DNA from 3 places in the Parageobacillus galactosidasius genome. Region 2 is predicted to be linked to each of the others. Evidence: riboswitches for the same ligand, from Rfam matches in the RefSeq annotation. Region 2 holds a riboswitch; each other region holds the start of a gene.
The links. Region 2 has a riboswitch for cobalamin ahead of B9L23_RS03540 (ribonucleoside-diphosphate reductase subunit alpha). Riboswitches for the same ligand answer to the same signal wherever they lie in the genome.

Region 1 (9,976 bases), on a different contig from region 2:
ACCTTACTTGCTCTTGCTGTTGCGGATCCGCGAACTTTTGCCTCGTTTGCAGGACCTAAAGTTCCTATTTTTCGAAGTTTCGAGTCTACGAGTGAATGGATCAATCGAATAGTTGGCGATGGAAGCGGACTATATGCAGGCTTGAATGTCTCTCATCTTGCTTATGAGTTAGCTGTCTATATGGGAGCAAATCCGATTGTTTTCGTCGGACAAAATTTTGCTTACGGGTTAGATGGACTTACTCATAGCAAACAATCGAAGTATACAGAGGATGTACAGGAGTATATTGAGAAGGTGAAATCTCTGCCAATCGTTTATGTGGAAGGAAATGAGGATTCATTCGTTCCATCGAATCCCCTATGGGTGGAGTTTCGGAAAGGACTTGAACGGCTGATTGAGCAGACATCGCATGTTACAGTCATCAATGCTACCGAAGGCGGTGCCAAAATCAAAGGAACCACATGCGACACGCTGACAAACGTGATCGAAAAATATTGCAAAGCAAGCCTGCCATACAGACTGGATACGTTACTGAATGAAAGTAAAAAAAATTTAGATATATCGACCCGGAAAAATAAAATAAAAAGTCTAAGGATCGAACTGATAAAGTATATGGATATCTATCGCGCCCTCAATCAGTTGACTTCTGAAAGAAAGATAATCGTTGAGCAGTTGCTAGAAAAGGATAAATATGGTGCAGGGCAAGAGTTACGCCAGGAATTTGAACAAAACAACAAACATATAATGAAATTTCTTCATAGACATGTACACGACCAGTTTTTTCAACAAGTCATAATGTTCGGATATCATCAGATGAACGAACTAGGTGTCATCAACACTCCTGAAAAACTCCGCTATGCTCTTCAAATCCAAATGGAATTATTTGATAACTTATGTGTAATTTGTAAAAGTCTCATCAGGAATTTTCAAATCGCTGTTGAAAAACTCCCTCTAGAGGAGACAACTTCAAATGAATAAGTTTATAAAGGGGAGTGAAGTACCAGTGAATCCTGAAGAAAAAGCAGTAGCTGAAAAAGAGCAGATAAAAGATCTATTGAAAGAAACGAAAAAAGAAGCGAAAGACTTGCTTGATGTCATGTGGTCACGGGAAGAAATAATGACAAACAAAAATTTTATTAATACAATGAATCTTAAAATAAAAAACATGCTGGATCAAATTATAAAGAATTTATATTGGTATCAAAAAATAGGGTGGAAAAAGTTTCTTCCCAATCGAGAATACATTGAGCAAAAAGAGAGAGAAGAACGGATAAAAAAAGAAAAAGAACGTTTGCTGAAATGGATAGAGGAACTTGTGAAAATCGATGATTTTTATTTTTCATTTCATGGGCAACTGGACGAAGGAAAATTAGTTAAAACGTTATCGGCATATGGTTATGACAATTTTCAACAAATTTCTGTTCTGGACATAGGGTGCAGGGATGGAAGATGGTTAAGAAAATTTCAGGATTGGGGAGTATTGCCGGAACGATTGGCCGGTATCGATTTCTATCATCCAATTGTTGATTATGCTAAGAAATTATCAAAACCTGGTATACAATTTATCGAAGCATACCCCGACGAACTTGACTTTGAAGATCAAAACTTCGATGTCGTTTTGGTGTTTGGAGTTCTTATGCACGTTCTTGACGAATCGTTGCGAAAAAAAATAGGGCGGGAATTATTAAGAGTGCTTTCCAAAGATGGAATCATTATTACCCTTAATCTTACTAAAGATGCATTGGCTAAATTAGAGCCATATCTTGCTTACACTTCCATAGGATTGGAATGGGAAGAACTGACAGACATCTTTCCCGATTGTTCGATTCATTTTGAAATACTGTCCCAATGCGGTCTAGCGGTCATTAGAAAAAAAGATTGTAAGAAAGAGAAGGTGGATGCAAGTGGAGGATAACATAGTACAGGAACTGGAGCGGCTTGAGCACATAATTGCTTCATGTATCGTAAATTGGAAGCAAGGGAATGATGCTGGCTGCTATGAAGAGTTCATTCGCACATTGGAACATTTGGAGTTGATGGTTGATTTCCATTTTAACAGCTTAATGGAGAGAAAAGAAGGACTGCTTTCCATTGTAAAAGAGTTGTATCAATATGTGTGGAATAAGGATATGATCGGAATCGTTGATGTACTGGAGTATGAATTAAAACCGTTTATTTATGAATGGAGACAGAGTTGCGAAATGGCAAGACAGACTGCTCCTAAAGAAGGATGGACCGATTGACAGTAACTATTTTTACGAAGGAGAATCACAATGAATGGAAATGGAAGCATATGAATAATCATAACTAGTTAAAGGGAGATATGCAAATGAGTTGTTGTAATACTACAGTGATTTGTTGCGGAATCAAACGCCAACTTGTACAAGATTGCGTGGAGTGTAATTGGCTTGTTTTTAACCAAACTCCTACAGTCATTTTTCAAGCAAATAAAGTTGTTTCTGCTTCAGGAACCATTGAGCTATCCAGTGCTACGCTTGGAATGACAACAGTGGACGTTATATTTTCTAAAGGGGCAACGGTCATAAAAACTTTTACATTGGAAAACCAACAATGCCTTGCATTTACCGTTGTTGGATTCGATACGATTACATTAAGAGGGGATTCTCCATCATCAACAGAAAGTGCTACGGGAAGTCTTTGTTTAACACCACGATATCAAATTTAAGGACGGTCTAGAAGGTACGTTTTGAGCATCTGTATAGGTTCAGATTAATTTTCCGACAAATGTATCTGTCCGATGCGTTGGAGTACTTTTTCTGGAAATTCAGAGAGGTACTTTAAGAACGAAACAATGGATTCTCACAACTCTTTTCAAGTGGGATGAAACTATTATTTTTCACGTGTTTAATAGAAAAGCACACTACCATTAGGTACAAGACAAAGCAAATAATGCTCTATGGATTTGACAATCGTTTCCCCTTTCCGATTGTTCGCCCAGTAAGAACGCTCAAGGAACTCACAAACTTTGTTTCGGTTAGCCGAAATGATAAAACGATCTTGCATATATTCTTTTACTTGAAACAATAGACTTTTCCTTCCTGAACAAGTATACATTCATTTTGTTGGTGTTCACCCAGAATACTGGAAGCAAAAAATGGAATTCGAAGTTATATGAACGCTTTTTTGAAAAGCGTTACTTAACCCATCAATCGTACATCAGTTGCTTTTCGTAAAAATAAGGGGATTGAAATTGAGGAAGGAGATCAAGTAGTCGACAGGACATCTGTTTTTAGTAATTATGATGGCAGAGGAAATGATCATGTGTTGTTTGTAAAGCGTCTGCATAAGCAGATAAATGGGGAAATAAACGTGAAAGAACAATTAACACTTGCCATAAAATTACAAAAAGAAGGGAAATTAGAACAATCAAAACAACTTCTTTAGTTTGTCTTTATCCTAACGATTCCGAAATTTATTTACACTGCGGGCTAGTTCATGATTCGATGGGATTGGAAAAAGAAGCAGTTGAATTTTGTGAGAAAGCGGTTCGTTTAGGACTGAAAGAAGAAAATCTAAAAGATGCATTCGTTTGTTTAGGCAGCACTTACCGCGTTTTAGGTAATTATTACGAAAAGTCGTTGGAAGTGTTAACAGAAGTACGAAAACTGTTTCCTGATTATAGGCCGGTCTAAATATAATATTTGAAACGATATTCAGAAGCGATGGAAATTATGTTAAACGACTGATGATGAAGGATTACATAACTACCAGAAAGCTTTAGAGTATTATGCGGACCATTTAAGAGTGATAAAGGGAATGTATTTTTATTTATGTATTGTTGATGAATCGATGTTTTTGGATTCTGAAGAAGGATATTGGCTGTATAAAGAGGAAGGTATACGATATAAAAATAGTAAAAAAGCGCTAAAAAAACGTAATACCTGTTATTTTTAGCGCGTATATCGCAATATCAACACGGTCATACTATAGATAGATACACCGCTTAAATACGTTGGCAGTTACGGCAAAAATATGTTATGCCTATGGGAAAATACGTTTGATTTAGCGGTATTTTTTGCGGTAATGATAACGTGAATATCATTGGGCTATAGCCAAGCGGTAAGGCAACGGACTTTGACTCCGTGATGCGCTGGTTCGAATCCAGCTAGCCCAGTCTCTAACAGGCAAGCAATGTCGCTTGTCTGTTTTTTTGTTGAAAAAGAAGGAGTTTTGACAAAGGATGTCAAATATAAGACATGGCAAGGAGGAGATTGTGATGAAAACAGCTGATTTATGCGATGAATTTTTAAGTGAATTGCAAGTATGCCAGCTGCCGATGCAATCTTACGGCGGCAAAGCGGAATTTTCCGGACCGATCGCGACGGTCGATGTATTTGAAGATAATGTGCTCGTTCGTGAGGCGCTCGAAACTGTTCCAGCGGGCACCGTATTGGTCGTAGACGGAAAAGGTTCGCGAAATTGCGCGCTGCTCGGAGACCGTCTTGTCCAGATCGCTTGTGAGCGCGGGCTTGCCGGGGTGATTATTCACGGATGCATTCGCGATTCCGCAGAAATCGCCAATATGCCGCTTGGGGTGATGGCGATTGGCACTTGCCCGGTGAAAAGCAAAAAAGAAGGAAAGGGAAAACGGGACGTTGCGCTCGAATTTGGCGGCGTTCGTTGGGAACCAGGCGCCTATGTGTACGCTGATCAAGACGGGATTGTATTGGCGAAAACGGACTTATTGAAAAAAAGTGGTTGACGATATTTGAAAATTTGTACTACTATTAATAACAGAAATGTTCTTTGAAAAATCGACATTATATGCCAAACAAATAAGGTGCCTTTCTCATTAGAGAATAGGCTTAAAAGGGAAGTACGGTGAAAATCCGTCACGGTACCCGCCACTGTGATGGGGAGCTTTGTTGCATCATGTCACTGAAGGAAACTTCGGGAAGGCGCAATAAAGCGATGATCCTAAGTCAGGAGACCTGCCTTATTTGTTCGGACGGATACCTACGGGATTATAGGTAGACGTGCGGGAGAATGGTATACTTTTTTTGATATATTTGTATGCATTTTTCTGCACCTCTGCGTATAGAGGTGCTTTTTATTTTGCAAAAAAGGAGAGACACAACATGACAACATGGAACTTAATCGGAATGAAACATCATGTGCTGATTTGCAATGGAGGCAGCTGCATGCGTAAAGGGGGAGAAGAAGTAACGCTTGCCATCCGCGAAGAAATCGCGATGCTGGAGTTAGATGGCATTGTACATACGACGCGGACTCGCTGCAATGGCCGTTGCCAAGACGCGTGTGTAGTCATCGTTTACCCTGAAGGCGTATGGTACAACGGTGTGACGCCGGAAAAAGCAAGGGAGCTTGTGCGAAGGCATTTGCGAGATGGGGAATGGTTGGAAGAAACGATAACGTACCGTTATGAAGAGAAGCAAGGATTGATGATGTCAAAACAATCAAACGCCCCTCTAGGAATCTCGAAATTATGTAAAGCAACGGGAGGAACGAAAGCATGAAAAAATGGAAAGTCGCCCTTTTCCTTTGCGGTTTAGTCGTCTATTTTACGTTTACCGGCAGCACATCGGCATTTGCGATGCATATTATGGAAGGATTTTTGCCAGTTGGATGGGTGATTTTTTGGTGGCTAGTGTTTTTGCCGTTTTTTATCATCGGTATGCGTTCACTAATTCGGATTACACGCGAGCATCCGGAACTAAAGCTGCTCATTGCGCTGTCGGGGGCATTTACGTTTGTGCTGTCCGCCTTAAAAATTCCATCCGTTACTGGGAGCAGCTCACATCCAACGGGGGTGGGGCTCGGTGCGGTGCTGTTTGGTCCATGGACGATGGTGGTGATGGGCAGCATCGTATTGCTGTTTCAAGCGTTATTGCTGGCACATGGTGGATTGACAACATTAGGGGCGAATGCCGTGTCCATGGCGGTCATTGGCCCGATTGTGGCGTACAGCATTTATCGTTTCGGGAAAAAGTGGAATATACCGAGGCGCTGGACGATTTTTTTCGCTGCATTTTTCTCTGATTTGGCCACATATGTTGTCACCTCATTGCAATTAGCGCTGGCGTTCCCGGATGCGACAGGTGGGGTTTTCGCTTCGTTTGCCAAATTTGCCGGCATTTTTGCTGTTACGCAAATACCACTGGCGATTACAGAAGGGCTGCTTACGGTCGTCGTTTGGAATTTCTTATCCACTTACAGCAGCCAGGAACTAAACCAGTTAGAGAGGGGAGTGTAATATGAAGAGAAGTCTTTTTCTTCTTGCTATTGCTGTTTTACTGGTAGTGGCACCGTTATTGTTCATTCATCACTCTGATTTTGGCGGCACGGATGGCCAGGCGGAAAAAATGATTCAAAAGATCGCTCCTCATTATCAACCTTGGATGGAAACCATATTCGAGCCGCCGGGCGGAGAGGTGGAAACGTTGCTGTTTTCTGTGCAGGCGGCAGTCGGGGCTGGAATTATTGGCTACATTATCGGTGTCTATAAAGGCCGGGAGAACCGAAGAGAGGAATCAAAATGATCCGGCAGTTTGACACCATCGCTTACGATAACCGCCTGCGGACAATACGTCCCGAACAAAAAGTGATATTTGCGTTTCTATTATTAATGATGGCCATGATAGGGAGCTGGAAAACACAAGTAATGATAACGATTTGGCTTGCCGCATGGATTATCGGGTATGCGCGTGTTTCGTGGAAAGTTTACGCCAAAACACTCGGAGTCGTGGCATTGTTTCTGATGGCCAGTTTTCCAGCTTTGCTTGTTTCTATTGACAGTTCTTTTCATGTTTCTATTGATCGTTCGCAAATTTCCACTGTGATGTCTTTACTATCTCGTTCGGTCGCAGCGTGGTCTTGTTTATTTTTCCTTCTAGTGACTACCCCGTTTCCAGAGATGTTGTATGTGTTCAAGCGAATGAAAGTACCATCCATCATCATTGATTTGTTATTTTTTACGTATCGGTTTGTATTTGTTTTCGAGAAAGCAGCAGAAGAGCTATACGTAGCGATGAAAGCGAGAAATGGAGGAGGCCATTGGCGGCATGGCGGGATGTTGGTGTTCCAGCTTTTTCAGAAAATATGGCATTCCTATGAAGCGTTGCGCCTTGCTTTATGGGCGCGCGGAGTTTCCAATGAAATTGTCTATGTTCATATGGAAACATACAACGAAAAAAACAAACGTTATCTGTGGGAAGCAGCCATCGGCATAAGTTTGCTTCTATGGCTTGGATGATAGGAGGGCGGCAGAAGATGCTGAAAATGGATGAAGTATATTATACGTATCCGAACGGACCATGTGTGCTAAAAGGATTAAGCCTTCATGTCCCCAGTGGAAAAAAATGCGCACTCATCGGTCATAATGGATGCGGCAAGACAACGTTATTTTTACATGCGAACGGGCTGTTGCGGCCCGACTCTGGCGACATCTATTGGAATGGAGAGAAGATGGATTATCGGCGTCCAACATTGCAAAAATGGCGGAAAGAGGTCGGCATCGTTTTTCAAAATCCGGAACACCAGCTTGTGGCGCCATTGGTACGTGATGAACTGGCGTTTGGCCTGCACCATTTAGGAATGAAAAAAAGTGAGATGGACGAGCTCATTGAAAAAGCGCTGGACGAGTTTGGATTACGTTCATGGTTGGACAAGCCCGTTCATCATTTAAGTCTCGGTCAAAAAAAATGGCTGACGCTTGCCGCCGTAATGGTGATGAACCCGAAATTATTAGTGCTCGATGAGCCGACAGCGTATTTAGACCGCCTGCAAATCGAGAGGTTTGTCGAGAAGATCAACGATATTCATCGAGCTGGCACAACGGTTTTGATCGCTACTCATGATTTTGATTTTGTCTTAGAGTGGGCGGATATCGTGTTTGTCATGCATGACGGACAAATTGTCATGCAAGGATCGCCGCAAGACGTATTTGCTAGGCAGCATCAATTGCAAAAATGGCGTCTTGGTGTTCCGCTGCTTGCTTCTGTATGGAAAACGTTGTTTCCACACGAGATGCGCATCCCGCGGAATGTGGAAGAAATGAAACAATGGATGAGGATGAATGAGCATACAAGCCTCTATATTAGTGAAAAAGTGATATAGTGTTCAAGTTTTTTCGACAAATGAGCTCAGTTAACATGGACAAGGAAAATGGAAATTGAGGTGAGACAATGAAAGGAAAATTGCTGATTGTCGGATTTGGCCCAGGCAGCAAGGAACATATGACAAAGCGAGCGCGGGAAGCGATTGAAGAAAGCGATATTATTATCGGTTATAAAACATACATTGACCTAGTTGCGGATTTAATTGGCAATAAACAAGTGATTAGTACTGGAATGACGGAAGAAGTAAGCCGCGCTCAAGAGGCGGTGAAATGGGCGGAACGCGGAAAAACGGTCGCCGTCATTTCAAGCGGGGACGCGGGCGTGTACGGAATGGCAGGGCTTGTGTATGAGGTGCTCATTGAAAAAGGCTGGACGCGAGAAAGCGATATCGAGGTGGAAGTCATCCCAGGCATTTCTGCCATTAACTCGTGTGCCGCTCTTTTAGGTGCGCCGATTATGCATGATGCGTGCACCATTAGCTTAAGCGATCACCTAACGCCGTGGGCGCTTATTGAAAAGCGCATTGAAGCGGCGGCCGCTGCCGATTTTGTCATCGCTCTATATAATCCAAAAAGCGGACGACGCACGCGTCAAATTGTCGAAGCGCAGCGTATTCTTTTGCGTTATCGCTCGCCCAATACTCCGGTCGGATTAGTGAAAAGCGCTTATCGCGCGCGGCAACATATCGTATTGACGGATTTAGCGCATATGCTCGATTACGATATCGGAATGTTAACGACTGTCATTATCGGCAATTCTTCAACGTTTGTATACGACGGGCTGATGATCACACCACGCGGATACCAACGAAAATATACATTAAGCGCCTCCGAACAGCCGCTGAAACCACATGAACGGCTTCGCAAAGAAGCGGAACCGTGGGCGCTTGATCAAACGAAACGAGAACCGGTAAGAGAAATGGCAGAAGAAGCGTTGCAAACATTGGCGATTGGCCACCAAGACACCACGACGTTTGCGCCGGCGATTTTCGAAATCGCGGTTAGCCCGGGAGTAGCGAACAAAAATTTTACGCCAAAACAGATGATGGTACTAGCTGACATCGTCGGTGAAGACGGAACGATGATGTATACCCCGGATCATTATTTGAAGCTGGAAGTGCCTGCTTCTGATCCAGACCGTATCATCGCTAGACTGAAAGAAGCGGGGCTTGACGTTGCCCCTGTTGGTGATGTACTGACGGTGAAAGCTTGCGATTTTTGCGACGGGGAGAAAAAAGACGCGATTCCATACGCGGAAGAGTTATACGATCAGCTTGGCGGAATGGCGCTTCCGAAAGAATTGAAGATTGGTGTAAACGGATGCGGCATGGCATGTTACGGAGCGGTGCGGGAAGATATCGGAATCGTCTATCGGAAAGGAGCATTTGACTTATTTTTAGGAGGAAAAACGGTCGGAAGAAACGCACACCCTGGGCAACTTGTCGCTGAAGGAATTCCGCCTGGCGAGATTGTGTCCGTTGTCACCCGCATTATTCAAGAATATAAGGAACGCGCGCATCCGAACGAACGGTTTCATAAGTTTTTTAAGCGAGTGAAACAAGTCGGCGGGTTTGTGTATCAAGAAGCGAAGCAAGAGGCAAAAATCGAAGTGTCTGTCTGTGGTGAATAAGGGGGAAGAAAATGAATGAAAGCAGTATTATTTGTCGGGCACGGCAGCCGTGACCCGGAAGGAAACGACCAAGTCCGGCAGTTTGTTGAGCAGCTAAAACCGCACATTGCGGCATCCTTACATGTCGAAACGAGTTTTTTAGAATTTGGACTGCCAACGATTCGCGAAGGGATTGACCGTTGTGTCGATGCCGGGGCTCGCGAAATTATCATCATTCCGATTATTTTGCTGCCAGCGGGCCATTCGAA
Region 2 (9,976 bases):
CAGAAAACACCGCTTGCCGCTCAGGAAACACCTGGGTTCCATCAGGAAGGGAAGCCCAATGTCTCACCTGCTGTGAAAGACAACCCGTAGATCGCTGTCAGCGACGGCATCTGTCGTGCACCATTCCTTCCATCGGCCAGTACACGACAACAATTTTAGCAACCAGGTCTACACCTCCTTTTCTTACATATATTCTATAATCCATAGAAAAATCCTGCTTAATATGAAAGGCATATCATTACTCCCTTGAACCGGATATAATTGCCGCAGGCGAAGTTTACAAAAGGACAGTACAAAATAATTTGACAAGCCCTGCCTGGCATGATACATTTAGTTTGAAAAAAATCAATATTCTTAAAAAATAGAAAATTATAAAATTAATAGAGCTTATGAGGGGGATGACGAAAATATGACGAGGCAAGCAATCAAGAATGCTCTCAAGGATGTTCTTGACAAAGTTTTGGATAAAGCTGTAGGCAGGGCTGGAGGCGTACCAGGAGTGGTTGCAATGATAACTGATCGCGAGGGCAACATCTACGAAGGTGCAGCCGGGGTGCGCGAACTCGGAAAGGAAACGCCGATGACCACCGACACAGTGTTTGCTCTTTTCTCGACCACTAAAGCCATCACCGGCACAGTATTGATGCAATTGGTCGAGGAAGGAAAAGTCAGTCTCGACGATCCAGTCAAAAAGTATGTTCCTGAGATTGCCGAGATTAAGGTTCTTGAGGGGTTTGACGCAGACGGGCAGCCTAAATTAAGAGAACCTAAAACCGACATTACGATCAACATGCTGATGCTCCACACGGCTGGCTTCGGTTACGAGTTCTTCAGTCATGAGGATCGCAGATATCGCGAGCAAAAAGGAATACCTTCCATCCTCACTAGTACCTTTGACTCGATTAAGAGTGTGCTGCTATTTGAGCCAGGCGAACGATGGAACTATGGCGTCAACATCGACTGGGTTGGCAAAGTTGTCGAAGCCGTACGCGGCAAGCGACTGGGTGAAGTAATGGCCGAGCATCTTTTTGCTCCTCTAGGTATGACCGACATCGGATTCACGCTAACGCCGTCGATGATGGAACGCCGCGCAACCATCCACAGTCGCGCAAAAGACGGTAATATCACACCACTGCCTGATCTCATCCTGCCGCAATCTCCTGAAATGGACATGGGAGGACATGGTTTGTATGCCAGCATTGGTGAGTATATGAAATTTATCCGGATGATCCTGAATGACGGTGCGGGCGTAATCAAACCAGAAACGGTCGCGCAAATGGCTCAGAACGGGCTTGGCGCATTGAAGAGCGGCGGCTGGATCTCGTCCGATCCATCGCTAGCTAATGACGGTGAGTTCTATCCTGGCGTGCAAAAATCGTGGTCCTATACATTCCAGGTAAACGAAGATCCTACCCCTACAGGTCGTCCAGCAGGCCAATTGATGTGGTCTGGTCTAGCCAACCTGTTCTACTGGATCGACCGTAAGAACGGCATTGGTGGATTTTGGGCTTCTCAAATATTCCCATTCCAAGATACAGCTTCATACTTGGGCTTCATCGAATTCGAGTCAGCGGTCTACAGTACATTGAAGCGTTTAGGCCAAATTACCACTTGATCTGAGAGTCTAAAACTGAAATAGCTGTTCAGAATCAGATTTGCCGCCTCCGCATTCACTCTCTTGCTTTCACTGTTGCTAGTGGCAAGCGCCAGTTCTTCCACACCGAAGCAAAATAAAGCTGCCGAGAAATGAACGGCAGCTTTTGTCTATTTCAGCAAATATACGCGTGCTTCATACGGTTTCAGCTTAAAGCGTGTTGCGTTTTTATGCGGTTTTACATCATAGTTTTGCAGCACCAAATTTTCTGAGCTTAATCGAATGCCATCATATCGATACAGCGCTGGTTTATCGCTTAAATTGACAATAACCACCGCTTTTTCGTTTCCAAGCGTTCTTGTGTACGCATAAATCGTCGGATGCTTTTCTAAAATCAAATCGTACGTTCCATAAATAAACACTTCGTTCTCCTTGCGAAGCCGAATCATTTTTTTGTAAAACTGAAGGACGGAGTTCGGGTCGCGCAATTGCGCCTCGACGTTAATGGTCTTATAGTTTTCGTTCACTTTCATCCATGGCGTTCCCGTCGTAAACCCCGCGTTTGGCGCGTCGGACCATTGCATTGGGGTTCGCGAATTGTCGCGCCCTGTTTTCCAAATCACTTTCATAATTTCTTCATGGGAGCGACCCTTTTCCCGTTCGATTTGATACATTCTTTTAATAGCAACATCATTGTAGTCTTCAATATTCGAAAATTGGACGTTCGTCATCCCAATTTCTTGTCCTTGATAAATAAACGGTGTTCCTTGCATCAAAAAGTACATCGCACCAAGCGCCTTCGCACTTTCGGTAAGGTACTCCTTATCATTTCCCCATGTCGAGACAGAACGAGGCTGATCGTGGTTTTCTAAAAACAATGCGTTCCAGCCGCGGTTTTCCAGCCCTTTTTGCCATTTTGTCAACGTGCGCTTTAATTGGCGCACATCCACTCCGCCATTCGTTCCTTTTTGCCATAACCCTAAATGTTCAAACTGGAAGATCATATTGAAAATGCCGTTTTCCTCACCGACCCATTCTTCCGCGTCCTCGACGGTAACGCCATTCGCTTCTCCAACCGTCATAATGTCATAATGCGCAAACGTTTGCATTTTGAGCTCTCTTAAATAATCCATAATCCCTTCTTGGTTCATATGGCCAGCAAAAGACGGGACATAATCTAGCCCTTTCGGATTCGGCAAATCCGGCAATCCCGGCTTTTTCTTAATATGTGAAATGGCATCCACTCGAAATCCATCAATTCCTTTATCCAGCCACCAATTAATCATTTTATACAATGCTTGGCGCACTTCTTCGTTTTCCCAGTTTAAATCCGGCTGCTTTACATCAAATATGTGCAAGTAATATTGATCAGTTTTCGGATCGTACTCCCACGCCGATCCGCCAAAGATGCTTTCCCAGTTGTTCGGCTCTTTGCCATTTTTTCCATCACGCCAAATGTACCAATCCCGTTTCGGATTATCCCGTGATGAACGCGATTCAATAAACCATGGGTGTTCGTCGCTTGTATGGTTAATGACTAAATCTAAAATCACTTTCATGCCGCGCCGGTGAATTTCCTCGAGCAATAAATCAAAGTCTTCCATTGTCCCGAATTCTTCCATAATCGCATGATAATCGCTAATATCATATCCGTTATCGGCATTTGGCGACTTGTAAATTGGACAAATCCATATGATATCGATTCCAAGGTCTTTTAAATAGTCAAGCTTCTCGATAATTCCGCGAAGATCTCCAATTCCATCGCCATTTGAATCCATGAAGCTTCTCGGATAAATTTGATACGCGACTCCTTCTTTCCACCAAGCTTTCTTCACGGCTGTATCCTCCTCTTTTTGTGCATACGTTTTCACTATTAACTGTACACTACATGATGCCAATATACAATCTTTTTTGCAAAAAAGAAGGCAGCCTTCTTTTGTATACATAGAAAGCTGCGCTTTTTCTATTCTTACTCTGTTTTGGAGCGATTCGCCTCGTAAATTTTTAAATTATGGTACGCCAATTTTAACAGTGGCGTTTCGATTTCGTATTGTTCCGCCAATGAAAGCAAATATCCTTGCAAATGATCCGCTTCAATGAGTTGTCCTTTTTCCATATCCCGCTGCATCGATGATTTCATCGTCGCTTCTATTCGGTTTAATTGCGCCAGTTGTTTTTCTTCGATATCATCGGCAATTGGTGCTCCATGAGCCCGCATCACGGCCGCAATCTCTTTTAGCAATCCGAAAATAATTTCTTGTCCGTACTTTCCAGAGCGAATTGGTCCAATCGGCGCTCGAAACAGCGTCGTCACCCCTGACATTGTCGCGATAAATAAATATTTATTCCACATATCTGTCGCAATATGCTCGCTTAAACGAAAACGGGCGTTGCAGCCGGAAAATAATTGTTCCAACGCAAGAACGCGCTCCGTCCGCTCCCCGGACCATTCCCCAAATCGAACATCATGGGAAGCGCTTGTTTGCGCGATTTCTCCATGCTCATTCAGCGTTGTTTCGATAAAACAAAGCCCTCCTAACACGTTTTCCTTTCCAAACTCATTCCAAAGTATTTCCATATGCGCCATGCCGTTTAACAGCGGTAAAATCATCGTTTTTTCTCCAACATACGGTTTCACATCGCGAATCGCTTCCGGCAAATGGTATGCTTTGTTGGAAAAAATGACGACATCAAACGGCTCGGCTTGCTCACCCGTTACAAGCAGCTTCGGAGACAGCACCGCATCGCCGTGAACGCTATGAATCACTAGTCCCTTCTCTTGCAGCTGCTTTTTTCTTCGCTTGCGAACAAGAAATGTCACGTCCACTCCTTTTTCGAGCAATCTTCCGCCGAAATAACCGCCGACTGCGCCTGCACCGACTACAAGTATACGCATATATTTATTCCCCCTTATAAAACAAAAAGAAAGTTATTTTTCTTATGACAAAACAGTCAACTACCCAACGGCTAAAGCCGTGGGCTTGCAACTAGCCTAATTGGCTGCCGCGTTCGGCTGGTTGACAGCAGCCCTGCGGATGTTTTCCGCAGCCACGTTGTCGGCAGGGGCAGCGTACCCACAAGCTCGACAACAAAACTGATCCCTTGACGGTCTGTACGAATGGTTTGAATCCATGCTTTCATTTGTTTTTCCATGAAAAAAATCCTTTCTAACGTGGAGTGTTCGTTAGAAAGGATACCATGTTTTTGACGATGCACAAAGACCAAAATTCTTAACTTGATGAGTATGGGAATAGTTTCCCCTTTTTATGTCAGCAACAGCGTGATACTTTTCCGCCTTTGCCGTTATAGCGCGCTTCCTGCACTTCGCAGAAAAACTCTTTTCTTGATTTTATCGGCTCTCCTGGATGATGTGTTTTCATATGTTCTACATATTTCTCGTAGTTTGGAACACCAACCAGCAAATCAAGAAATTGCTTGCGGTAGGAAAGAATCGTATGAAGCCACTTACGCATAATGTTTAACCTCATTTCCTCCATCTCTTGGAATATAAGGTGCTTCTTTCAACGGTACATGTTTGTTTTTCAATACTTTTATCCACATATTTACTGCCGAAATCAACATGGCAATCACAACAAGCATGAAAATCGCGCAAAGCGTTGCATCAATGTAGTCGTTCATAATGATTTGCCGCATTTGTGCTTCATTGGTTGCAGGTGCTAAAATTTTACCTTGATTTAATGCATCTTTAAAGGCATTAGCATGAGCTAGAAAACCGATTTTTGGATTGCTATGGAACAGCTTTTGGAATCCTGCCGTCATCGTTACCACTAAAAGCCATGTCGTTGGGACCAATGTCACCCAAACGTAAGCTTTTTTGCCCATTTTGAATAAAACCGTCGTTCCAAATAAAAGCGCAATTCCTGCCAGCATTTGGTTGGCAATACCGAAAAGCGGCCATAATGTATTAATGCCACCCAGAGGATCGACTACCCCTTGATATAGGAAATATCCCCAAGCAAGAACACACAGCGTCGTCGCGATAATATTGGAAACTAGCGAATCTGTTTTGCCAAGCGGTTTGTAGAAAGTGCCCATAATATCTTGAATCATAAAACGGCCAACGCGTGTACCCGCATCAATCGTCGTTAAAATAAAGAGCGCTTCAAACAAAATCGCGAAATGGTACCAGAAGGCCATTAATGCTTTGCCGCCGATCACATTAGAGAGAATGACAGCCATTCCGATCGCTAGTGTCGGCGCTCCGCCAGTCCGCGATAAAATCGTTTGCTCGCCGACATCTTTCGCAAGTTCCGTCAGCATGTCAGGCGTAATTGTAAATCCCCATGAAGACACGACTTTTGCTGCTTGCACAACATCTTGCCCAATCACAGCAACTGGGCTATTAATCGCGAAATATACTCCAGGAGTTAATATACACGCAGCAATCATTGCCATCACTGCAACGAACGATTCCATTAACATGGCTCCATAGCCGATCGGGCGGGCATGGCTCTCCATCTCAATCATTTTTGGCGTTGTACCGGACGAAACAAGTGCATGGAATCCAGACACCGCACCACAGGCAATCGTAATAAATAAGAATGGGAATAAGTCACCAGCAAACACAGGACCAGTGCCGTCAACAAATTTCGTCAGCGCCGGCATTTGCAAGTCTGGAGCAACAACTAAAATTCCCAGCGCTAAACCAACAATCGTCCCGATTTTTAAGAACGTACTCAAATAGTCGCGCGGCGCAAGCAGCAGCCACACCGGCAAAGCAGATGCGACAAATCCGTAAGCAATCATTAAAATCGCGATCGTTTCACCTTTCAATGTAAAGATTTTCGCTAATGTCGGGTGCTCCGCCACATATTGTCCAGCGACAAGAGAAACAAGAAGCAGAATAAATCCCATTAATGACGCTTCCGCCACACGCCCTGGACGAATAAAGCGCATGTAAACTCCCATCAAAATCGCAATTGGAATCGTTGCGGCAATAGTAAACATTCCCCAAGGGCTTCCTACAAGCGCTTTTACTACTACCAATGCTAAAACAGCTAATAAAATAATCATGATTCCTAAAATACCAAGCGATGCAATGAACCCTGTAACCGGGCCAATTTCTTCCTTCACCATTTCGCCAAGCGATTTGCCATTGCGCCGCATAGACGCAAATAAAATAATAAAATCTTGGACAGCACCGCCTAAAACAACGCCGATAATAATCCAAAGCGTGCCAGGCAAATATCCCATTTGCGCTGCTAAAATCGGTCCGACAAGCGGTCCGGCGCCAGCGATCGCCGCAAAATGATGGCCGAATAATACCCATTTGTTTGTCGGCACATAATCTTTTCCATCATTAAACACTTCCGCAGGCGTTTTGCGACTGTCATCAAGTTCAAATACTTTGCGAGCGATAAATTTACTATAAAAACGGTATGCTACCGCATACGTACAGACAGCCGCGACAATCAGCCAAATCGCATTTACCGTCTCGCCGCGGTTCAATGCAAGAACGGCAAACCCTGCCGCCCCAAGAGCGGAAATAAGCCCCCAAAGCAAGACCGATTTTAATCCTTTCACGTCTTTTCCCCCTTTGTTGTTTTAATAATATTATATTAACTATTCTGAAAAATTCAAAGAATATTTTCTAAATATTATAAGGATAAATATTTTTATAGTCGTTTTATCACCATATCTTTTTTACTCTGAACATTCCTGCCTAATATTAATTTGTTGAATTTTGGATAACTGTTTTATTATTCCAAAAAGTATAAAGTAGTTTTATTTGTTAAAAATGTAATATTAAGAAGATAATCATGAGTTTTTTGCGCAATGATTATATCTTCTTTTTTCGATTGCAACAACAAACAACACAAAGCAAAGGGTTAGGAAACGTGAAGGCAATAGAACAGTTAATGTGGAGCATTGCATTGCCTGGATTGGGCCAACTTCTCAATAAAAAATACTTCAAAGGCACTTTGTTTATTTTGTTGGAATTTCTCATTAACGTACAATCGCGATTCAATGAAGCAATTCGATTAAGCTTTTTAGGGAACAACAAAGAAGCGATTGATGTCGTTGATTTCCAATGGTTAATGTTCTATCCATGTTTATACTTTTACGCCATGTGGGATGCGGTAAAAGATGCGGGAGGTGGACAGTCCCCCTACTCCTTTCTTCCCTATGTGTTCTCTGCCTATTTCGTCACGATCGCTCTTATGTATTCCGCACATATTAAAATTTTCGAAATCGTTTTCGGTCCTATTTGGCTTCCGATGCTTTTTGTCATTCCAGGGGTATGCATTGGATTGTTGCTTCAATTTTTGTTGCTAAAATTTCAGACTTCTCGGAAATGAGAAATGCTTTCCTATTTGAAAAGCATTTCTCATTTTTTCATGTCTGTATAAAAAGTAGTTGAATTTTCCATCGTTTTATTATATGCTTGTACCATCAGCAACAAAAACACTATATATTGTGTCATATATCTAAAACCACAACTAAATATAGTATGAAAACCGCAAGCAATGGTGTCCATCCGGACTTAATAGGGAATCTGGTGAGAATCCAGAACTGCCCCCGCAACTGTATGTGTGGACGAAATGGAACATCCACTGTATGTGAAAGCTCGCTCGGGCGCACATACGGGAAGGATCCAGAGTAGGATGAAGCACGAGTCAGGAGACCTGCCTTGCTTGTTTGCGTTTCATGTTCTCCGGGGAGCGAGAAGATGAAACGATGGTTGGAAAGGGCTTCTCTTGCCTTTTTTATACTGTCGTTTCGTCCACTCGACCCGAGTGGATTTTTTTATGGAAACAAGGAGGAGAAACTGATGGGACTACAGGCGAACACTATCATTATTACTTCAGAAAACGGGCAAACTAAACCATTTTCTCGCGAACGTCTTATTTCCTTTATCCGCGATATAACAAAAGACTACCCGCATCTACAGACTGACGGCTATATGGAACGCATCATCCGCATCATCGAAAGCAAAGATGCGCTTTCTGCGGAACAAATCACGAATTACTTAATACTTGAAGGCCTTTCCTATATTAGTGAGACAGAACCAGAATGGACGTTTGTCTGCGCTCGCATCTATTTGCAAAAGCTATACAAAGAAGCGGCCAAACAACGCGGATATGACGCAAAACAACGCTACGGCAGCTTGTACGAGTTGATTACAACGCTTGTTTCTAAAGGCGTGTACGATCGCTCTCTTCTTGATGATTACTCAAAAGAAGAAATCAATGAGCTTGGAAAACTTATTGATCCAGATAAAGATAAGTTGTTTACATATATCGGCCTTCGCACGCTCGCGGACCGCTACCTCGCCCGCGACTACGACCGCAACTTGTACGAACTGCCGCAGGAGCGCTTCCTTATCATCGCAATGACGTTAATGGCGAAAGAACCGAAACATCGCCGGTTTACGTTCATTCAAGAAGCGTATTGGGCGCTAAGCAACTTATATATGACCGTCGCCACGCCAACGTTAGCAAATGCCGGAAAAAGCTACGGACAACTTTCAAGCTGCTTTATCGATACCGTCGATGACAGCTTGCAAGGCATTTACGACAGCAACACAGACATCGCCAACCTTTCCAAATCCGGCGGCGGAATCGGCGTCTATCTCGGCAAAATCAGAAGCCGAGGCAGCGATATCAGGGGGTTTAAAGGCGTTTCGTCCGGAGTGATTCCATGGATGAAGCAGCTTAATAACACCGCCGTCAGCGTCGACCAATTAGGGCAGCGCAAAGGTGCGATTTCCGTTTATTTGGATGTTTGGCATAAAGACATTTTCGCTTTTTTGGACGCAAAATTAAATAATGGCGATGAACGAATGAGAACACATGATTTATTTACGGGCGTCTGCATCCCAGATTTATTTATGGAGCAAGTAGAAAAACGCGGCGATTGGTACTTGTTTGACCCCCATGAAGTGCGCAAAGTGATGGGATTTAGTTTGGAAGACTTTTATGATGAGGAAAAAGGCAGCGGAAGCTTCCGCGAAAAATATTGGCAATGCGTTCAAGAAAAGAGCCTTTCGAAAGAAAAAGTGCCAGCGATCGAAATAATGAAAAGCATTATGCGCAGCCAGTTAGAATCCGGCACACCATTTATGTTTTACCGCGACGAAGTGAACCGGAAAAACCCGAACGCGCATCTCGGCATGATTTACTGCAGCAACCTTTGTACAGAAATCGCGCAAAACCAAAGCCCGACCGTCGTGGAAAAACAATATACGAAAGATGGAAAGATTATCATTGAAAAAATCCCGGGCGATTTCGTTGTTTGCAATTTGTCTTCCATCAATCTTGCCCGTGCCGTCACCGACGATGTACTCGAGCGGCTCATCCCGATCCAAATGCGCATGCTCGATAACGTCATTGATTTAAATAATATCCCGGTATTACAAGC
Region 3 (9,976 bases), on a different contig from region 2:
GCCGACAATCCAAAAGAATATAAGTTCAGTGGCAAACGTATTAAGCGCGGCTTGTATCGAACAAAGTCTGGCAAACTAATCAATGCTGATGTCAATGGCGCATTAAACATCTTAAAGAAAAGTAAAGCTGTAGACCTGAGTGTCTTATGCTCTAGCGGCGAAGTGGACACGCCTCAAAGAATAAGGATTGCTTAAAGCAGTCAAACTTCTTTGGAAGCCCCCACTTCAAATTTTCGCTAGAAAATTAAGTGGGGGTAGTTCACGGCGGTTCTTTGCGGGCGATCCAGATGCCGGTATTTTCATGGCAGGATTTTTCCCGATTATGATGTTTGGTCTTCCAGCAGCGGCGCTTGCAATGATTGCGGCGGCAAAAAAAGAGCGGCGCAAAGCGGTAGCCGGAGCGCTTCTTGGAGTGGCGTTCACATCGTTTTTAACAGGAATTACCGAGCCGATTGAATTTTTATTTATGTTCTTATCCCCGCTTCTTTATGTTGTTCATGCCGTGTTAACAGGTCTTTCGATGGCAGTTGCGACGATGCTCGGCATTCATCATGGATTTACTTTCTCAGCCGGTGCGATTGACTTTTTCTTAAACTACGGAATTGCGCAAAAACCTTATTTGTTAATCGTTCAAGGACTCATTTATGCGATTGTCTATTTCGTTGTATTCTATTTCCTTATTACGAAGCTAGATTTGAAAACGCCGGGACGCGAAGATGAGGTAGAGGGCGAGTTTATCGGCAGCGGCGTGTCGCAATCGGGTGCAAAATACGAAGATCTTGCGGCAAAATATATGGAGGCATTAGGCGGTAAAGAAAATCTTGCGCAAATTGACAATTGCATTACACGCTTGCGCTTAAAAGTAAATGATATGTCAAAAGTCAATGAAGCTGAATTGAAGCGTTTAGGAGCGAAAGGCGTACTCCGTCTGAATCAAACCGATTTGCAAGTCGTTGTTGGTACAGATGTCGAATTTTTAGCAAATGCACTGAAAAAATTATAAAAAAGTAAAATGGACGGCCCATTCCTTTATTGGAATGGGCTAAATGCTAGCATACGAGGATCATAATACAATAAGGGGAGTGTTTCCATGAAACGGCTGTTGGACTGCAGCGCTTCTGATTTTCGCAAGATGACTGGGAAACAATTAAAACAATCGATTCAAGCGTCAGAAGGAAGGGTAATCGTCGCGGAAGTCATTGGAGCCTTTGCGCCGCTTTATCCAGCGGTGACAAATGCAGAATTGGCGGCCGCGTTTGGGGCGGATTTGCTATTGTTGAATATGTTCGATGTGTTTCAGCCGGTTGTGAACGGTTTGGATACGAATGAGCCGAATCAGATGGTGGAACGTCTAAAGCAGCTGACAGGACGTCCAATTGGCGTCAATTTAGAGCCTATTGACCCGAACGCGAAGCAGCTAGAGAATTTTGCTTCGCTTCCAAAAGGAAGGATGGCAACGGAAGAATCATTGCAAGAAGCAAAGCGTCTAGGTTTTGATTTTATCTGCTTAACAGGAAATCCGAAAACAGGCGTTACGAATAATGAAATTGTGAAAGCAATTGAAACAGCGCGATCTGTTTTGGGAGAAGACGGTCTTATTATCGCGGGGAAAATGCACGCAGCAGGCGTTGCCAACGAAACGGGAGAAGGCATTGTATCCGAAGAAGTCGTTGTGCGTTTTATTCGTGCCGGTGCTGACGTCGTTCTTATGCCGGCCCCAGGAACCGTACCGGGAGTGACATTAGACAAAACAGAACAGCTTGTTCGGGTTGCACATGAACATGGGGCGCTTGTTATGCTTACGATCGGTACAAGCCAAGAAGGGGCGGATGAGAATACGATTCGTCAAATCGCGCTTGCAAGCAAAATGGCAGGAGCAGATTTATACCATATCGGTGACGCCGGCTATCACGGAATCGCCATTCCGGAAAACATTATGACGTATTCCATCGCCATTCGCGGCAAACGTCATACGTATATTCGCATGGCAAGATCCCCATTGAGATAGTGAACATATATTGATTGTGTCATGATAGAGCTGTTACGAAGAAGGATGATTATTCCTTCTTCGTTTTTTGTTGGAAGCAATCTTCGCAAATGATTTTGCCTTCCTGTTGGAGGAATGCCTTGATTTCTACCATTCCTCTGTATGCCGGATATCTCATATGAACATAAATCGGTTCATTTTTTTCAATTGTTTTGTTGCAAACAGAACAAGTTGGACGAATGCGAAACATAAGGCATCTATCCTTTCCAACTAGTGATGCGTTTATTATAGCATGAAAAGTTTCACTATTCTTCAAAAAATAGAAAAATTTTAGGGATATTCCGTTTACTCATGATACAATAAAAGTAATTACCATTTTTTAAATAAGGAGAGGAGCTGCACGATGTTTGGAAAAGTAGCCGCCGATGTGCTTGGATTAAGCGATATCGGCTCGGTTATTAAACCGGAAAACTATGATAAAGTCGATGCCGATGATTACGTGATGCATGAAGATGGGGAAAAGATTTATTTCTTAATTAAATCGAAATCGGATGAGTATTGCTTTACCAATAAAGCGCTTATTCATTTGGATGGCACGAGCGCAACAAGCAAAAAACGCGTATTGCGCCGCTATGATTATTACAAACATACGATTTCCGATGTGTCGCTCGAAACGGCAGGCACGGTCGATTTAGACGTGGAGATTAAGTTTAAAATCGGCGCCCATGCCTATTCGATTGACGTCCATAAAAGGCATTTAGAAGAACTAAAAGATTTATATAAATCGCTGCTCGCCATCTCTGAGCTTTGCCATGAAAACAAAACGAAGCTCGAGTACGCGCATAAAAGTTTGGAATTGACGGCAAACGTATTCGGGCAAGTGAAAAGTGACACAAATAATTTCGTTGCCGATTTCAAAGCGGTGAATGAACTTGCGTTTCAATGGCTCGTTGACGCGAAAACAAAATATACGGTGAAAGACTTCGGCTTTGTGTTTGAACGGTATATTAATAATTAATTGCATTGTAACCCCCGAATCGCTAAAAGTTCGGGGGTTTTAATGAATTGAAAACATTGAAACTTTGAATTTTTTATTGCCAAACGATCTTTCTTCCTTTAATATTATAACTGTCAATTGTTCGACAATTTTATACAATAGCGGCAAGGTGCCGAATGGAGCGATTCGCTCCTAATGGCTTAATAGGGAATCTGGTGAAAGTCCAGAACTGTCCCCGCAACTGTAAATGCTGACGAAATGAAATCGCCACTGTACGGTGGAATGGCAAGCGCCGTTTGCCGTATGGGAAGGTTCAGAGTAGGATGAAGCATGAGTCAGTAGACCTGCCTTGTTCGCTTATAGTTTCCTATCTTCGGGGGGTGAGATGAGGAAACGGCAACGGTGGCTGCCTTCGTGTATACATATTGCCGTTTCTCGCTCATTCCGAGTTAGGAATGAGTTTTTTTATTTTACATAAAGAAGGGGGAACAAAAAATGAAAAAATGGAAACAGTATGTCATGTTGCTCGTATTCATCCTTACATTTGGCTTCTTGTTTGGATGTAATGGAGAGAACACAAACAAAGAGCCTGCAAAAAAAGAAGAACCGAAAACGGAACAAGCGGCGTTTCCGGTAACGGTAAAAGATGGATTAGGCGAGGATGTAACGATACAGTCTGAGCCAAAAAAAATCGTTTCCTTAATTCCAAGCAACACAGAGATTGCCTATGCGTTGGGATTAGGAGACAAAATCGTTGGCGTCAGCGATTTTGATAACTATCCGGAAGATGTAAAAAATAAGGAAAAAATAGGCGGCTTAGAGTTTAATGTAGAAAAAGTTATTTCGTTGAAGCCAGATTTAGTACTTGCCCATGCGTCTAGCGCACATAACTCGAAAGATGGGCTTCAGCAATTAAGAGATGCGGGTATTGCTGTATTGGTTGTCTATGACGCGAAAACGTTTGATGATGTATATCATTCAATCGAATTAATTGGCAAAGCGACAGGAACTGCGGACAAAGCACAAGAAATCATCCAAAATATGAAAACAAAATTAGAAGCTATAAAAGAAAAAGCAAAGCAAATTAAAGAGGAAGATCAAGCAAAAGTATGGGTCGAAATATCACCAGCTCCAGAAATTTATACTGCTGGAAAAGGAACGTTTATTGATGAGATGCTCCAGGCGATCTCCGCGAAAAATGTCGCCGGTGATTTAGAAGGGTGGCCGATGGTTACGGAAGAAAAAGCGGTCGCGTACAAGCCGGATGTCATTATTACAACATACGGCGGAGCGAAGCAAGTGTTGGACCGTCCTGCTTGGAAAGATGTCCCGGCGGTGAAAAACAAACGGGTGTATGATGTAAATACAGACTTAGTAAGCCGTCCAGGTCCACGTTTGATCGAAGGAGTAGAGGAACTTGCAAAAACAATTTACCCGGATATTTTTAAGTAATATATGGATGTATGCAGTTGCAATAACGGTCGTTATTACTTCGCTCTTGCTGGGGATATCGATAGGTTCTCTATCGATTCCCTTTTCTACTATTATCAAGATTATTTTTTCGATCTCGTTTGGGTTGCCGTTGCCCGGCGATGTTCCCGATGATCTCGTGCAAATCGTGATGGCGATCCGCCTTCCACGCGTTGTGCTTGCGTTTCTTGTCGGGGCGTCGCTGGCGGTCGCGGGAGCTGCGTTTCAAGGGCTGTTAAAAAATGCGCTTGCCGATCCGTATACGCTCGGCGTGTCGTCAGGTGCTTCTGTCGGTGCTGTTTTTGTCATTTTCTTCGGTATTCAATTACCGTTATTTGGTACATTTACGCTTCCTATTGTCAGCATTATATTTGGCCTTGTGACGCTCGTGCTTGTTCTTTTATTTACACGAGCGGTGGAGCGAAAAATGTCCGTAGAGACCATCATCCTAGTTGGAATTATGTTCGGGGCGTTTTTCAGCGCACTTATTTCCTTAATGATTGCACTAACCGGAGAAGAATTGCGGCAAATTATTGCATGGCTGATGGGGAGCGTAGCGATGCGCGGCTGGAAATATACGATGATGATGCTTCCGTTTTTTCTCATCGGAGTGATCATGCTGCTTTTTAATGCGCGCGAACTGAACGCTTTTGCGTTTGGGGAGTCGGCCGCTATGCATATCGGGGTCGATGTGTTGAAGCGAAAAGTGATGATTTTAACCGGTGCTTCGCTGCTAACTGGCGCGGCGGTGTCTGTTTCCGGAACGATCGGTTTTGTCGGATTGGTCGTTCCACATATGGTTCGCCTCGTCTGTGGTCCGAACCATCGTCTTCTGTTACCGCTTTCCCTATTGTATGGCGGTGCCTTTCTTGTTCTTACTGATTTATTGGCACGCACGATTATTTCACCGAGAGAATTGCCAATCGGCGTAATTACCTCATTGATTGGCGCACCTTTATTTGCACTACTATTTTTTCGAAGAATGCGAAGAAAGACGTGATGAATGTGCTTGAAGTAAACCATGTTTCTTACCACTATCATCGTAAACAAGTGCTTCATGATGTAACGTTTACCGTAGCAAAGGGAGAAGTATTTGGGATTTTAGGGCCAAATGGGAGCGGGAAAACGACCTTATTGAAACTGTTAAGCAAGGAGTTGTTATTACAAAACGGAAGCATAACAGTAAACGGCCGGCCGCTTCGTTCTTTTTCGCAAAAAGAATGGGCTCGTTTTGCCGCGGTGCTTCCGCAAACGGTTGATGCGGCATTCGGATATACGGTAAAAGAAACAGTGGAACTTGGAAGATATGCCCATCAAAGCGGTCTATTTCCGACATGGACGGAAGAAGATGAACAAGCGGTGAAAACAGCAATCGAAGAAGTTGGGCTAATGGAAAAAGCAGAAGAAGGGATTGACCGTTTGAGTGGGGGAGAACGTCAGCGTGTTTATTTAGCAAGAGCGCTTGCGCAGCAGCCTCAGCTTTTATTGCTAGACGAACCGACCAATCATATGGACATTACCCAGCAAATGAAGCTATTGGACCAGCTTGTCCGCTCGGCGAAGGAAAAAGCGTTAACGGTTATTGCGATTTTTCATGATATTAACATCGCTAGTTTATATTGTGACAGGCTTTTAATGTTAAAAAACGGGGAGGTAGTCGCGCTAGGGACGCCGGAAGAGCTGATGGAACCTGAGATTTTCCGTTCTGTATTTCACGCGTCCGTAAGCAGGCAAGCACATCCGACCGTCTCTAAACCGCTTATGGCGTTTTTACGGGAATGGCAATTTCCGATATTACAACATAACGAACTGCGCGAACGATTCGCGTGGACAATGTTGGAGGACTGCGTCGTTGTAACCGCAACCGAGCCGCTTAAGGTGTTATCTTCCGCGCTTGTCGGATCAGGCTTTCAATGGGCGACTCATTTTGTCAATCGTCAAGTTTCAAAAGATTATGATTGCGAAGATGCGGAAACGGAAATGAAACATTATTTACGGCGCCGCGGCTTTCCCGTCCAAAAAACGATTGGAATGATGACCGCTGTTTCTGTCGAAGATGCCGTCTGCATGTATGAGAAACATGATGCGTTTTCTGTATGGACCGTTGTTACCGCTGGAGTAGGAAATGCCGTTGATGCCGCACAAGCGTGGAAACGAGAGGAATTAAGCCAAAAAGTCGGCACGATTAACATTATGGTATTTATCGACGGAACGTTGACGGATGCCGCTTATGTGCAGGCTTTAATGACGGCGACGGAAGCAAAAACAAAAGCATTATACGATGAAAAAATTGTCGATCCTGAAACAAGCACCTATGCAACAGGAACATCGACGGATTGCATCGCGATTGCCGCGACACAAACAGGAGCAACGTTTCCTTATGCTGGCACGATCACACCGATTGGAAAAGCGATCGGGCGAACCGTTTATGAAGCGACAAAGGAAGCCCTTCGCCGTTATAAACAGCGGAGGGAATCATTGTGAGTCATCTTTTGGCGATTGCTCTGGCGCTTGTGTTGGATTGGTTGTTTGGCGATCCTCGTTGGCTTCCGCACCCCGTGCGTGGAATCGGATCATTCATTTCCTTTTTCGACAAACGGCTTAATCAAGGGCGATATCGGCGCATGAAAGGGATTATTACCGTCGCGGCCGTAGCAGGAATGGTTTACTGCCTGGCGTCTCTTGTTGTATATATCAGTTATTCTCTTTCATGGATATTTGGCGTTATGATGGAAGCGGTCCTTATTTTTACGACGATTGCGACAAAAAGTTTACAAGAAGCTGCCTGGAATGTGCTTATTCCTTTAGAACAAGGAAAAATCGAAAAGGCCCGCCGCGAATTAAGCATGATTGTCGGCCGGGATACAGAAAATCTTGACGAACCGGAAATTGTGCGCGCTTGTGTAGAAACGGTGGCGGAAAATACGAGCGATGGAATTACCGCGCCGTTGTTTTACGCTTTCATCGGCGGGGCTCCATTGGCGCTTTTTTATCGGGCCGTAAATACGTGTGATTCGATGCTCGGCTATAAAAATGAGGCGTATCGCGAATTCGGTTGGGCGTCAGCGCGCTTGGATGATGTGGTCAATTATGTGCCTGCTCGTCTTACGGCGATGGTGATGATATTTGTCCATAGCGGAAAGCGACTTCGTTATTGCTTGCGGGTGCTTTTTCGCGACGCTCGCAAACATCCAAGTCCAAACAGCGGATGGCTAGAATCGGCGATGGCGGCGCTTTTAGGCGTGCAGCTTGGCGGAACGAACACATATAACGGAATCGTTTCGCACCGGCCGACGATCGGCGATCCGCTCGTTCCGCTAAAAAAAGAACATATTCGCCATGCAGTGCGGATTATGCTCGTTACGGTTTTATCGTTTGCGATATTGCTGTTCGTAGGAGGGATATTGATTGAATTTGCCAGCACATGGAGCAAATCCCCGCCAATTATATGAGCATCTTGGGATTCCAATTCCAGAAACTTACGTTGATTTTAGTGTCAACACAAATCCATATGTATTGCCGCTGTCGCTTTGGCCGAAACAAGCTGATTTTTGCGGTTGGACGATGGAATATCCAGACCCGGATGCTTCTTTATTAGTTGATTTACTTGCGCGTATCGAAGGAATCGCACCGGAGCAAGTGCTGATTTCCAACGGCGCTTCGGAATGCATTCATTTGCTAGGACAATTATTTTCACGGAAACGAATTGGAATTGCGGAACCGACGTTTTCTGAATATCGCCGCGCTTGTGAGGCTCACCATTGTAAGATCGTTTCGATTGTCTCGAATGAGGAAAGCAACTGGAAATATAATCTAAGTGAGTTAACAACGTTATTAGGCGATGTTGATGCTTTCTTTTTATGTCATCCAAACAATCCAACCGGAACGGTGATGACGGAAGAAGATCTATATGCGTTGCTTGTGGCAGCGGAGAAGGCAGAGACATTTGTTGTCATCGATGAAGCGTTTTATCATTTTTGGATCGATGGCTTTACCGCATTGCAGTGGGTGAACGACTTTTCCCATCTGATCGTTTTGCGTTCATTAACGAAAATCCATCATTTAGCCGGGGCGCGTATCGGCTATATGGTTGCCAATAAGGAAGTCATTGCGCAAGTAAAAGAATTGCAGCCGCCATGGAGCGTAAGTAGACTTGCCCAGCAGCTGGCGTTGCATTTTTTGCCGATGAACGAGTTTGTCGCACAAACAAAGCGGATGATTGCCAGTGAACGGGAGCGAATAACGACGATATTAAGCGAATATGGGTATTATGTTTCGCCATCGGTCGTTAATTTTTATTTATTACGGTTGCCAAACCGTTCCACAGAAGCGCTGCTTTATCATTTATTACAAAAAGGGATTGTACCGCGCCATACGATGAATTTCCGCGGCCTTGACGGCCATTATTTGCGTTTAGCGGTGAAGACGAAGGAAGAAAATGATCAATTGCTGCATGTGCTGAGGCGGTGGGCGCAATGATCGTGTTTATTAGCGGGGGTGTCCGAAGCGGAAAAAGCCGAATTGCTGAAACTTATGTACAAAAGCTGGCAACTCCAGAAAGTTCTTTACACTATATCGCAACGGCACGAGCGTCTGATGACGAAATGAAACAGCGGATTGATCATCACCAAAAGCGGCGAAAGAAACAACCGATGAAGTGGATCACATGGGAACAGTCGGTGCGGCTTGATAAACTGATTCCTGTTTTTACAAAAAGCGACGTTGTTTTGCTTGATTGTATAACGAACTGGCTTGCTAACGAATTGTTTGCTGATGAAAGCTGGCAAAAGGAAGCGAACTGTTTTCATAAGGCAAGACAAATGTGGATTGTGTTACAGCAATTAGAAAAAGCGTGCAAGGCGTTAATCATTGTCTCGAATGAATTATTTTCTGGAGGAGTCCCGGATGATTTAGGGACATATCATTTTATGAAAACGCTTGGGTGGCTTCATCAACAAATTGTCGCAAACGCTCAAATCGCCATTTTGGCGCAGAATGGCATAGCTGTTGTGAAAAAAGGAGAATCATTGTCATGAAAGCGGTTTGGAGCGGGTTTTTATTGTCTGTTCAATTTTTAACGGTGATTCCTATTCGGAAGCAGATTGATTGGAACGCTGCCACGGCACGCTGGTCTGTCCGCGCATTTCCGCTTATCGGTGCGCTGATTGGCGTTATTGAAGCTGTTACGTACTTCATGTTTTCTTCGTTTTCTTCTCTTTCGCCATTGTTTCTTGCGCTTTCCCTCATGTGGCTATCTATTTGGATCGCAGGCGGATTGCACGCGGACGGTTGGATGGATGTAAGCGATGCGTTTTTTTCGTATCGGGATGTAAAGCGGCGTCAAGAAATCATGAGCGATTCGCGTGTTGGAGCGTTTGCGGTATTATCGATTTTGTTTTTGCTTTCATTTCGCTTTTTATTTATGTTTGAAACAATATGTTCCGATTTTGATATATTCCTTATTGCCGTTATTCCGGTGTTGTCGAGAACGGCGATGGCATGGCTGCTTATTTATGGAAAAC

Region 1: linked by a shared signal. The riboswitch ahead of B9L23_RS10000 ((2Fe-2S) ferredoxin domain-containing protein) and the one ahead of B9L23_RS03540 (ribonucleoside-diphosphate reductase subunit alpha) in region 2 are both predicted to bind cobalamin.
Region 3: linked by a shared signal. The riboswitch ahead of B9L23_RS13715 (ABC transporter substrate-binding protein) and the one ahead of B9L23_RS03540 (ribonucleoside-diphosphate reductase subunit alpha) in region 2 are both predicted to bind cobalamin.

What each region holds. Positions count from the first base shown of each region.
Region 1 is NZ_NDYL01000002.1:138,571-148,546, forward strand. It holds gene B9L23_RS09960 (motility associated factor glycosyltransferase family protein) at 1-978, shown strand, start outside; gene B9L23_RS09965 (class I SAM-dependent methyltransferase) at 971-1,915, shown strand; gene B9L23_RS09970 (hypothetical protein) at 1,905-2,243, shown strand; gene B9L23_RS09975 (S-Ena type endospore appendage) at 2,330-2,686, shown strand; gene B9L23_RS21365 (hypothetical protein) at 3,283-3,405, shown strand; gene B9L23_RS09985 (tetratricopeptide repeat protein) at 3,432-3,653, shown strand; tRNA gene B9L23_RS09990 (tRNA-Gln) at 4,064-4,135, shown strand; gene rraA (ribonuclease E activity regulator RraA) at 4,238-4,723, shown strand; cobalamin riboswitch at 4,783-4,974, shown strand; gene B9L23_RS10000 ((2Fe-2S) ferredoxin domain-containing protein) at 5,100-5,498, shown strand; gene B9L23_RS10005 (energy-coupling factor ABC transporter permease) at 5,495-6,235, shown strand; gene B9L23_RS10010 (energy-coupling factor ABC transporter substrate-binding protein) at 6,237-6,521, shown strand; gene cbiQ (cobalt ECF transporter T component CbiQ) at 6,518-7,234, shown strand; gene B9L23_RS10020 (energy-coupling factor ABC transporter ATP-binding protein) at 7,252-8,097, shown strand; gene cobJ (precorrin-3B C(17)-methyltransferase) at 8,166-9,728, shown strand; gene B9L23_RS10030 (sirohydrochlorin chelatase) at 9,744-9,976, shown strand, end outside.
Region 2 is NZ_NDYL01000001.1:650,190-660,165, reverse strand. It holds gene acmB (methyl acetate hydrolase AcmB) at 410-1,615, shown strand; gene B9L23_RS03570 (glycoside hydrolase family 13 protein) at 1,765-3,429, opposite strand; gene panE (2-dehydropantoate 2-reductase) at 3,564-4,490, opposite strand; partial or broken gene B9L23_RS21635 (RNA-guided endonuclease TnpB family protein) at 4,587-4,706, opposite strand; gene B9L23_RS03555 (YbdD/YjiX family protein) at 4,864-5,067, opposite strand; gene B9L23_RS03550 (carbon starvation CstA family protein) at 5,060-7,138, opposite strand; gene B9L23_RS03545 (hypothetical protein) at 7,453-7,914, shown strand; cobalamin riboswitch at 8,066-8,263, shown strand; gene B9L23_RS03540 (ribonucleoside-diphosphate reductase subunit alpha) at 8,388-9,976, shown strand, end outside.
Region 3 is NZ_NDYL01000002.1:829,548-839,523, reverse strand. It holds partial or broken gene B9L23_RS21165 (RNA-guided endonuclease TnpB family protein) at 1-195, shown strand, start outside; partial or broken gene B9L23_RS13735 (glucose PTS transporter subunit EIIB) at 254-1,003, shown strand; gene B9L23_RS13730 (DUF7916 family protein) at 1,091-2,008, shown strand; gene B9L23_RS13725 (Fe3+ hydroxamate ABC transporter substrate-binding protein) at 2,058-2,237, opposite strand; gene B9L23_RS13720 (PH domain-containing protein) at 2,391-3,005, shown strand; cobalamin riboswitch at 3,136-3,350, shown strand; gene B9L23_RS13715 (ABC transporter substrate-binding protein) at 3,480-4,436, shown strand; gene B9L23_RS13710 (FecCD family ABC transporter permease) at 4,402-5,454, shown strand; gene B9L23_RS13705 (adenosylcobinamide amidohydrolase) at 5,454-6,938, shown strand; gene cbiB (adenosylcobinamide-phosphate synthase CbiB) at 6,935-7,906, shown strand; gene cobD (threonine-phosphate decarboxylase CobD) at 7,863-8,933, shown strand; gene B9L23_RS13690 (bifunctional adenosylcobinamide kinase/adenosylcobinamide-phosphate guanylyltransferase) at 8,930-9,490, shown strand; gene cobS (adenosylcobinamide-GDP ribazoletransferase) at 9,487-9,976, shown strand, end outside.